2 regions of the Streptococcus downei MFe28 genome follow, and region 1 is predicted to be linked to the other one. Evidence: predicted binding sites of a transcription regulator. Region 1 holds the regulator's gene; the other holds the start of a gene.
What was found. Region 1 encodes NrdR, which represses ribonucleotide reductase genes. Its sites were predicted from a motif close to ACACNATATATNGTGT; they were not measured.

Region 1 (5,674 bases):
TCCCTTGGCTGCTAGTCTGGTCCAGTTGGCCATTTCTCGTCAACGCGAATACCTGGCTGATGCCAGTTCGGTAGAATTGACCAGAAATCCGCAGGGGCTCATCAATGCCTTGAGGAGGCTGGATCAATCGCAACCCATGCAGCAGCATGTTGATGATGCTAGTGCGGCTCTTTATATCAATGACCCCCAGAAGAAGGGTGGCATGAAGGCTCTCTTCTTTACCCATCCACCAATTGCAGACCGAATTGCCCGTCTGGAGTCTGCTTAGTCAGCCTAATCGTCCAGGGTTGGAAGAATACGATAAGCTTAATCGCCCATTTCTGTTGGGCGATTTTTGTTTTCTTGTAAAGAGAATGAAAACTATTTCTGTTATATTAATAACAATTGATTTTCTAAGAGAACCTAGTCAAGTTCCTTGGCCAAGGCCGATGGCAGACTGGTTTTTCTAATGATTTTAGAAAATAAAATCAACCATGAAATATAGAATAATTAGCGAGTTAGTCACCATAGAGCCCAGCCAAGTCGCATGAGCTGATGTTCTAAGTTAGTATTTTATTTTCCTAGGTTAAAGCTCAAGAACTTAGGATTAAGGAGACCTATGTTTAATATTGCGGACTTAAAAAAGAATCCCGAAGGTATACATTTCGACCAAGAGCTGGATGTGAAAGAGGCTCTTATCAATCGTAATCCCGAAATTATAGATATAAAGAGTGTCCGAGCTAAGGGACTGGTCGGTTATGAAGAGGGGCTTTTCCTTCTCAATTATGATTTGTCCTATCTTTTAACCCTGCCTTCCAGTCGTTCCATGGCCCCTGTTGAGCTTGACCAAAGAACCTTTGTATCGGAGGTCTTCATTGAAGCTAGCCAGGTAGAAGCTAAAAAGGACTTGGTGGATGAACAATTGGTCTTAGTCTTAGCGGACGATACTATCGATTTGCAAGAGAGTGTTGTGGATAATATTTTGCTGAATATTCCGCTACAAGTATTGACGGCAGCTGAGAAGGTCGATGATAGCTTACCATCAGGACATGATTGGTCAGTTATGACCGAATCTCAGTATCAGGCCCTACAGGAAGAAAAGCAGGCAGCCAATAATCCTTTTGCCAGTCTGAATGGATTATTTGACGAGGAATAGAAAGAAACTGGAAGAAGTATAGGATGATGAGCTTCTTTCAAAAAATGTGGAGGTAATGAAATGGCAAAGCGCATTCTATTAATTGAAGGCGAAAAAAGTTTATCACGGTTAGTGTCCTTAAAACTACAAGAAAAGGGTTATCAGGCACTCGTTAGTCAAGATGGAGAATCAGGACTAAAAACAGCCTTGGAGAAGGACTTTGAACTTATCTTTATTGATTTGAAACTACCAGACAAGGGTGGTTTGGAATTGATGCAAGAGCTACAAAAGCAAAAATCGGTACCAGTCGTCTTGATGGTTGACCGTGAAGATGTTGCAGAAATTCTACCCAAGACAGATAAGTTGGCTGATGATTATTTGATTAAGCCCTTTGCGGTGGAAGAACTGCTTGATAAGGTTGATGAGACCTTCCAACGTAAGGATTTGAAAAGGCGCAAGCCCTCATCCAGTCGGACGACCTATCAGGATCTCATTTTAGATGAGGCCAATCGCTCGGTTATCCGTAAGGGAGAGTCCATTGCCCTGACGAAAAGGGAATTTGCCCTGCTATCAACGCTTTTACGCCACATCAATACGGTAATGACGCGAGAAGAATTATTGGATTATGTCTGGAGTTATAGCGATGGTACCATTGAGACCAATGTTGTGGACGTTTATGTCCGCTACCTCCGTGGGAAAATTGATATTCCTGGCCAAGAATCTTATATCCAGACCGTACGAGGTCTGGGCTATGTGATTCGTGAGCATTAGGGCAAAAATAGGCTGGGAATGGAAGAACAAACAGCTTGGGGCTAGGGATAAGACAAGGTTTGACAGGGGGAGTCAATCCTTTTTTTATAGCTAAAAGTATGGTAAAATAAAGTATTACTAAATTATGATAGAATTGGGGTGTTTCTATGCGTTGTCCAAGATGTAATAATAATAAATCCAGCGTTATTGACAGTCGTCAGGCCGAAGATGGCAATACCATTCGCCGCCGTCGTGAATGCGACAACTGCGGCGCTCGTTTCACGACCTTTGAGCGTATTGAAGAAGTGCCCCTCTTGGTTGTGAAGAAGGATGGGACTAGGGAACAGTTCTCTCGTGACAAGATTCTCAATGGGATTATCCAGAGTGCTCAGAAGCGGCCAGTTTCTAGTACGGATATTGAAAATGTCATCAGTCGGATTGAGCAGAAAATTCGTAGTGAGTACGATTCCGAAGTCACAAGCGAGGTCATTGGCAATCTGGTCATGGATGAATTGGCCGATTTGGATGAAATTACCTATGTCCGTTTTGCTAGTGTCTATCGCTCCTTCAAGGATGTCGATGAAATTGAAAACCTGCTACAACAAATTACCAATCGCGTCCGCAGTAAAAACAAGGAAAATAGGGTAAACGATGAAACCAATTGATGATTTTTCCTATGTGAAGAATAATCAGGTCAGCAAGGACATGACCAATTTAATCAGGCTCTACCTTCCCATTGTCGGTAGCGATGCTGTAGTGGTCTACCAGTATCTGACTAGTTTTTATGATGGTGGACAAAAGAAGCACAAGTTTGCGGAAATTCTTAACCATACCCTTTTTGACTTACCTCGTTTTGAGGAGGCGCTAGCCATTCTAACCGGCATCGACCTGGTCGCTTTCTATCAGGATTTGTCCCACTACGTGATTGAGCTGAGAGAGCCCTTGAGTCCTCAAACTTTTCTAGCTAATCCTGTCTATCGTCGCCTCTTGGAAAGTCATATTGGCGATGTTGCTGTGGCCGATCTAGAGATGGCAGATCTCAGTCAGCTTCGCAATCTCTCTAAGAAATTTTCTCAAGTCTTTTCAGATAAGGGTGAGGTGGACCTGCAACCGCTACAAAGTAAAACCAATTTTGATCTTGAGAGCTTCAAACAACGGATGACCCTGGATGGCCTTTATTTTGGCCATGAAAAGCAGGATGTCATTGCCCTCAATAATCTTTGCGAGAAGTTCCAGTTGACCTGGTTTGATGCCTATCAATTGGCTAAAGAGACTGCTAGCCATCATAAGATTCTCCCTAAGCGCATGCTTGTCAAGCTCCAGCAACCGCAAGAGGCAGATGCTGAGGACTTTAGTAGGGAAGAAGGGGTCATTATCCGTGAGGCCAAGCAGTCTACTCCAGAAACTTTCTTGGCTAAGGTCAAGACAGGTTTGGGAGCGGTGACGACGACCGCCAAGGAAAAGAAGATTTTAGCGGATTTGGTAGAAATGGACTTCCTTGACGAGGTCATCAATATCATGGTGGTCTATTATTTCAAATGCAACCAGTCGGCAACCTTGGGACGAAATGCCATGATGAGTTTGGCAAATATCGTCTCTTCCAGCAAGGCAACTAGTGCGGAGGCCGCTCTGAGGGTGCTCAGCCAGCATAGCCAAGCCTATTCTAAGGGGAAGAGGCGAGAACAAGCCAAGCAGACCAGTTCTAGTGTGCCGGATTGGTCTAATCCAAACTATAAGGAAGAGACCAGCCCTGAAGAACAAGCCAGACTGGATGAACTGAAGAAACAAATGCTGAGTAAATTGGAAAGAGGAGGTGACTAGATGGAAAGTATTGGACAAGCCTTAAATCGGACGGGACATGCAAGTCGGGTTAACCTAGATGATCTGACCAATCGGATTATGGCGGACCAGGCGGTGGCCAGTTTTATTTCAGACCATCAGCTGAGTCAGGCAGAAATCAAACGCAGCTTGCCCAAATTCAACCAATACCTGCTTGAGCGCCAGAAATTTCAAACGGACGACTCTAGTTATTTGGCCAAGGGTTACGAGCCAATTTTGATTATGAATGAGGGCTATGCCGATGTCTCCTACAAGGAAACCAAGGCCCTCAAACAGGCTCAAGCGCAAAAAGCTATTGAAGATCGGATCCATGTGGTCAGCCTCCCTAAATCCTATAAAAATATCAGCTTTCAAGAGGTGGATATCACAGGTTCGCGGTCCCAGGTTTTCCAGTATCTAGTGAATTTTGTTGACCAATATCCCAGCCCAAATCAAAAGGGCTTATACCTATATGGGGATATGGGCATTGGCAAGTCCTTTATGCTGGCAGCCATGGCTCATGAATTATCAGAGAAGAAGGCTGTCGAGACCACCATGCTTCACTATCCCAGCTTTGTCATTGATATTAAAAATGCTATCAATTCGGGCAAGGTCAAGGAAGAAATTGATGCTGTCAAGTCTGTGCCAGTCCTCATTTTAGATGATATTGGCGCTGAGCAGACCACATCTTGGGTTCGAGACGAAATCCTCCAGGTTATCCTGCAACATCGGATGCTAGAAGAACTACCAACCTTCTTTACCTCTAACTATAGCCTAGCTAATTTGGAAGCTAAGTTTGGTAACATTAAGGGGGCTGATGAATCTTGGCAGGCCAAACGAGTTATGGAAAGAATCCGTTACCTAGCCGAGGATGTCCACCTCTTAGGTGAAAATCGGCGCTAGTTCTGACTTTCAGTCAAGTCATCAAGAAAAGATCTGTTCGCTCGCGATCTGCTATTAGTAACAATAAGTTGTTAAGAGACTATCTATGAGTTTTGGCCGAATACTCTGCTTAATTCTAGCCATTATTTTTACCCTACTTAATCTAACCAGACCCCTTGTGGGAGGGGATCCTGCCTTTGTTTGGGGGCAGGTGCTTGCACGAGTTGGGGTTCCAATTTTATTTTATTATTTAGCTTTTCGTAAGAAAAAATAGTTTGGCAGAGTCAAGGCAAGTAACCAACTTTACCTTAGACAAAAAAAGAAAGGAAAACAAATGGCCTTACCTACTGTGGCTATTGTGGGTCGTCCTAATGTTGGGAAATCGACCCTTTTTAATCGGATTGCGGGAGAGCGCATCTCCATTGTTGAAGATGTGGAGGGTGTGACTCGTGATCGTATTTATACCAAGGCAGAGTGGCTCAACCGCCAGTTCTCGCTGATTGATACGGGTGGTATTGATGATGTAGATGCCCCCTTTATGGAACAAATTAAGCACCAGGCAGATATTGCCATGACAGAAAGTGATGTCATCGTCTTTGTCGTTTCTGGTAAGGAAGGCGTGACAGACGCAGATGAATACGTGGCTAAAATCCTCTACCGGACGCACAAGCCTGTTATCCTCGCCGTTAATAAGGTTGATAATCCTGAGATGCGCAATGACATCTATGATTTCTACGCCCTAGGCCTGGGGGATCCCTATCCTGTTTCTTCAACTCACGGGATTGGCACGGGAGATGTCCTTGATGCTATTGTTGAAAATCTACCGAAACAAGAAGATGATGACAATCCAGATATCATCAAGTTTAGTCTGATTGGTCGCCCCAATGTCGGCAAGTCCAGTCTCATCAATGCCCTGCTGGGTGAGGACCGAGTTATTGCCAGCCCAGTAGCGGGGACAACTCGGGATGCCATTGATACCGACTTTGTTGATGAAGAAGGGCAGGAGTATACCATGATTGACACCGCAGGTATGCGGAAATCTGGTAAGGTGTATGAAAACACCGAGAAGTACTCGATTATGCGCTCTATGCGGGCTATTGACCGCTCGGA
Region 2 (5,674 bases), 980 kb from region 1:
TTAGTGGCTTTAGACACAATAAGTCTCACTAAATCACACAGCTTTCACACTGATTAGCGCCAACTTCATCACCGTTATCGGTAAAGGTGCGGATGTAGTAGATGGACTTGATACCCTTGTTGAAGGCGTAATTCCGCAGGATGGACAGGTCGCGCGTGGTTTGCTTGCTTTCAGTTTTCCATTCGTAGAGCTCCTGTGGCAATTCACTGCGCATGAAGAGAGTCATAGACAGTCCTTGATCCACATGCTCGGTTGCAGCGGCGTAAACATCAATAACCTTGCGCATATCCATATCATAGGCCGAGGTGTAGTAGGGGATGGTATCAGTTGAAAGTCCACTGGCAGGGTAGTAGATCTTACCGATTTTCTTTTCCTGACGTTCTTCAATCCGTTGGATAATAGGGTGGATAGAAGCCGACACATCGTTGATGTATGAAATGGATCCATTTGGTGCGACAGCCAGGCGGTTTTGGTGGTAGAGACCATCCTTCATCACAGCCTGCCGCAAGGCTTCCCAATCCCCAGCTTGAGGAATAAAATGCTTGGCAAAGAGTTCCTTGACCTTAGCAGATTTTGGTTGGAATTGGCCAGTTACATATTTATCAAAGTAAGTACCATCCGCATACTTAGACTTTTCAAAGCCTACAAAGCTTTGGCCACGTTCACGGGCGATAGCGTTAGATTCCACCAAGGTCCAATAGTTCATCAGCATGAAGTAGATGTCAGTAAACTCAATGGATTCAGGGCTACCATATTCCATATGATGGCGAGCCAAGAAGGAGTGGAGTCCCATAGCTCCCAGACCAAAGGTGTGGGCTTGGGCGTTACCATTCTTAATGGTTGGCACGGCTTCGATATTTGAAGAATCGGTGACAAAGGTCAAAGCTCTGGTCATAGCCTTGATAGAGCGACCAAAGTCAGGAGAGGCCATCATATTGACAATATTGGTTGAGCCCAAATTACAAGAGATGTCGGTACCCATTTGAACAAATTCCTGAGCATCGTTAATCAGACTAGGCTTTTGCACCTGGAGAATTTCCGAACAGAGGTTGGACATGACAATCTTTCCGTCAATCGGGTTAGAGCGATTGGCCGTATCCACATTGACGACGTAAGGGTAGCCAGATTCTTGTTGGAGTTTAGAAATCTCTGTTTCCAATTCACGGGCAGAAATTTTCGTCTTAGTAATATTAGGATTAGCCACCAGCTCATCATACTTTTCAGTGATGTCAATGTAGTTGTATGGAACCCCATATTCTTTTTCGACCGTATAGGGACTAAAGAGGTACATATCCTCATTCTTGCGGGCTAATTCATAGAATTTATCAGGTACAGTCACACCCAAGGACAAGGTTTTTACCCGAATCTTTTCATCGGCATTTTCCTTCTTAGTGGATAAGAAGCTGAGAATATCTGGGTGGAAAACATCCAGATAAACGACCCCAGCCCCTTGGCGTTGGCCCAGTTGGTTAGAGTAGGAGAAGCTATCTTCAAAAAGCTTCATAACAGGAACAACGCCGGAAGCCGCCCCTGCATAACCCTTGATAGGAGCTCCAGCTTCCCGCAGGTTACTGAGGGAAATTCCAACCCCACCACCGATACGAGACAGCTGCAGGGCTGAGTTGATGGAGCGGCCGATAGCGTTCATATCATCGGTCACCTGAATCAAGAAACAAGATACTAATTCACCGCGGCGGCTGCGCCCGGCATTGAGGAAAGAAGGGGTTGCTGGCTGATAACGTTGAGCAATCATTTCCCTAGCTAAATCCTGAGCCAAAACTTCATTACCATCAGCGAAGTAGAGGGCATTAAAGAGCACCCGGTCTTCAATGCTTTCCAGATAAGCAGTTCCATCGTTGGTTTTAAGGGCATACTGTTGGTAGAATTTGTAGGCCGCCATAAAGGATTGGAAATGAAAGTCTGCTTCCTGCAGGTCTTTAGCTAGGCTCTCAATAAATTCTGACTTGTATTTCCCAATAAATTCAGCTTCGATATAATCATTTTCAATCAGATAGTTGATTTTCTGGCTGATAGAATCAAAGACCATGGAGTTGGGAAGGACATTTTCCTTGAAGAAGGCCTCCAAGGCCTCCTTATCCTTATTAAGAGGGATTTGGCCATTGACTGGTCGGTTAATTTCATTATTGAGGCGGAAGTAGGAGACATCGCCTAAATTTTTGAGACTCATAGTTTTTCCTTCTCTATTCGTTTTGATTTTTGCTTAAGAAGGACCAAGCCCACTTGCTGGACTTGGCCATTTTATTTATTCCCTAGACAATTTCCTTCAATTTAGCTGGTTGGAAACCTGAGAAGGTCACATCGCCAGCCTCAATAACTGGTGCTGCTGTGAAACCTAGACTTTTAACGTAGTCAATTTTTTCTGGGTACTCATCAATGTTGATTTCCTCATAGTCAGCCCCATTTTGATCCAAGAATTTCTTGGTCATCTTGCATTGCATACAGTTGTTTTTTGAAAATAATGTGATTTGTGACATTGTTCTCTCCTCTTATTTAGTACTTTCCTAGGATACCCAAATCGTCCTAAAAAATCAAGCGATTTTACTCAAAAAACACAATATTTTGTGTTTAAGCTAAAGTTAACCCCCAACATCTTGTGGTTACTTTCATTCATTAAAATATCTATTCTAAGGCTAGTCCCAGCAAGGGCTCAGCAAGATTGTCCCTTAAAATGAATGGCATTTTTCTTCTATATAGATAAATAAGCCTTAGAACAGTTAGCCAAAAATGCCCCTCCTCTTTGTCGCTTGCCTAGAAATATTACTTGCCCGCTTTCAGAAAAACAAGAATTTTTTTCTGAAGGGAAGCCTTGAAAACTCGGTCTGAAATAATTGGGAAAAGGGTTTCAATTTTTTATGTAAAGTTGGTTTAAGTCTTGAAAATGACAGGGTGATGTGATATAATCCTATTTTGTAAGGGTTATCATAAGATAGTCCAAATATTTACATTAGAAAAAAGGAGAACCACTATGGCTTCTAAAGATTTCCACATTGTTGCAGAAACAGGTATTCACGCACGTCCAGCTACCTTGCTTGTTCAAACAGCTAGCAAGTTTGCTTCAGACATTACTTTGGATTACAAGGGTAAATCAGTAAACCTTAAATCAATCATGGGTGTTATGAGCCTTGGTGTTGGTCAAGGTGCTGATGTTACTATCTCAGCTGAAGGTACTGATGCTGATGATGCTATCGCAGCTATCGAAGAAACAATGACAAAAGAAGGATTGGCATAAGATTATGACAGAAATGCTAAAAGGAATTGCAGCATCTGATGGTGTTGCCGTTGCTAAGGCATATCTGCTGGTTCAACCGGATTTATCATTTGAAACTGTATCAGTTTCAGATACAGATGCAGAAGAAGCTCGTCTAGACGCAGCTCTAGCAGCGTCTCAGGACGAGCTTTCTCTTATCCGTGAAAAAGCAGTAGGAAGCCTTGGTGAAGAAGCTGCAGCCGTATTTGATGCCCACCTGATGGTGCTGGCTGACCCAGAAATGATTGGTCAAATTAAGGAGACCATCCGGGCCAAGGAAGTCAATGCAGAAGCTGCCCTGACTGAAGTGACCGACATGTTTATCACCATCTTTGAAGGCATGGAAGATAATCCTTACATGCAAGAAAGGGCGGCAGATATTCGTGACGTGACCAAGCGTGTCTTGGCAAACTTATTAGGTAAGAAATTGCCAAATCCAGCCTCTATCAATGAAGAATCAATCGTTATCGCTAACGATTTGACCCCTTCTGATACCGCACAGTTGGACAAGAAGTTTGTTAAGGCCTTTGTTACTAACATTGGTGGACGGACTTCTCACTCAGCTATCATGGCTCGTACTTTGGAAATCGCTGCGGTACTTGGTACTAATAATGTCACCGAAGTGGTTAAACAGGGTGATGTCGTTGCTGTTAACGGTATTACTGGTCAAGTAATTGTTAACCCAAGTGATGAGCAAGTAGCTGAATTTAAGGCTGCAGGTGAAGCCTATGCTAAGCAAAAGGCTGAATGGGCTCTGCTCAAAGATGCTGAAACCGTAACAGCTGATGGTAAGCACTTTGAATTGGCAGCCAATATTGGTACGCCAAAAGACGTTGAAGGTGTTAATGCCAATGGTGCCGAAGCTGTAGGTCTATATCGGACTGAGTTCCTCTATATGGACTCACAAGACTTCCCAACCGAAGATGAACAGTATCAAGCCTACAAGGAAGTCCTTGAAGGTATGAATGGTAAGCCAGTAGTGGTTCGGACTATGGACATCGGTGGTGATAAGGAATTGCCATACTTTGACCTACCAAAAGAAATGAATCCATTCCTTGGTTTCCGTGCTTTGCGTATTTCTATTTCAGAAACTGGCGATGCTATGTTCCGTACGCAAATTCGTGCCCTTCTTCGTGCTTCTGTTCATGGTCACCTGCGGATTATGTTCCCAATGGTTGCCCTGCTTAAAGAATTCCGTGCTGCTAAGGCAGTCTTCAATGAAGAAAAGTCTAAATTGCAGGCAGAAGGCGTTCCAGTGGCAGACGATATTGAAGTTGGTATCATGATTGAAATCCCTGCTGCAGCCATGTTGGCTGACCAATTTGCTAAGGAAGTGGATTTCTTCTCCATCGGTACTAACGACTTGATTCAATACACCATGGCTGCTGACCGGATGAATGAACAAGTTTCTTACCTTTATCAACCTTACAACCCATCTATTCTGCGCTTGATTAACAATGTTGTTAAGGCAGCACACGCAGAAGGCAAATGGGCTGGTATGTGTGGAGAAATGGCTGGTGACCAAAAGGCAGTCCCTCTTCTCGTTGGTATCGGACTTGATGAGTTCTCTATGTCTGCGACTTCCGTACTTCGGACACGTAGCCTGATGAAGAAACTAGATACCAAGAAGATGGAAGAATTGGCGCAACGTGCCTTGACCGAATGTTCTACTATGGAAGAAGTTCTGGAACTTGAAAAGGAATACGTTGACGTTGACTAGGTCTTCGACTAGAGATCAGAGCCCAGCTCTGGTCTTTTTCTTTTCCTCTTAGCCAAATGAGCCGTTAGAAGATGGTGAGCTTAGAGATATTGCCCCGGTTATTAGCGCAGAGCGTCAACTAGTTTTTTAAATCATCCCGACCATCAATAAATGCCTGACCTACCTTCGTGACTGGATTGGAACTGCTGAGGGTTGAAGGCTACTTTAAAAAATAGGAGCTTTCAAAATATTCTGATTATTAGCGTAGTGGATATTGGAAAATTGTTAGAAAAGTGATAGAATAAATCTATCAGAAGTAAAAGGAGAATTAGATGACAAAGCAATACAAAAACTATGTCAACGGTGAGTGGAAGTTATCTGAACAAGAGATTACCATCTATGAGCCTGCGACAGGTAAAGAGTTGGGGACAGTCCCATCTATGAGCCATGAAGAAGTTGACTATGTCTATGCATCTGCTAAGGCTGCTCTACCAGAATGGCGGGCACTCTCTTATATTGAACGTGCGGCCTATATTCATAAGGCAGCTGATATTTTGGAACGCGATGCGGAAAAGATTGGTTCTGTTCTGTCTAAGGAAATTGCTAAGGGGCTTAAATCAGCTATCGGTGAAGTCACTCGGACTGCAGAAATTGTCAACTTTGCTGCAGAGGAAGGGGTTCGTGCTGAAGGGGAAGTCCTTGAAGGT

Region 2: the regulator NrdR is predicted to act here: its motif matches at 2,571-2,586, upstream of nrdH (glutaredoxin-like protein NrdH).

The regions. Positions count from the first base shown of each region.
Region 1 covers NZ_UHFA01000002.1:915,118-920,791, forward strand. The annotation lists gene htpX (zinc metalloprotease HtpX) at 1-268, shown strand, start outside; gene DYE66_RS04485 (YceD family protein) at 599-1,135, shown strand; gene DYE66_RS04490 (response regulator transcription factor) at 1,196-1,885, shown strand; gene nrdR (transcriptional regulator NrdR) at 2,032-2,529, shown strand; gene DYE66_RS04500 (replication initiation and membrane attachment family protein) at 2,516-3,685, shown strand; gene dnaI (primosomal protein DnaI) at 3,686-4,585, shown strand; gene der (ribosome biogenesis GTPase Der) at 4,899-5,674, shown strand, end outside.
Region 2 covers NZ_UHFA01000002.1:1,893,233-1,898,906, reverse strand. The annotation lists gene nrdE (class 1b ribonucleoside-diphosphate reductase subunit alpha) at 29-2,188, opposite strand; gene nrdH (glutaredoxin-like protein NrdH) at 2,271-2,495, opposite strand; gene DYE66_RS09080 (phosphocarrier protein HPr) at 2,987-3,250, shown strand; gene ptsP (phosphoenolpyruvate--protein phosphotransferase) at 3,255-4,988, shown strand; gene DYE66_RS09070 (NADP-dependent glyceraldehyde-3-phosphate dehydrogenase) at 5,300-5,674, shown strand, end outside.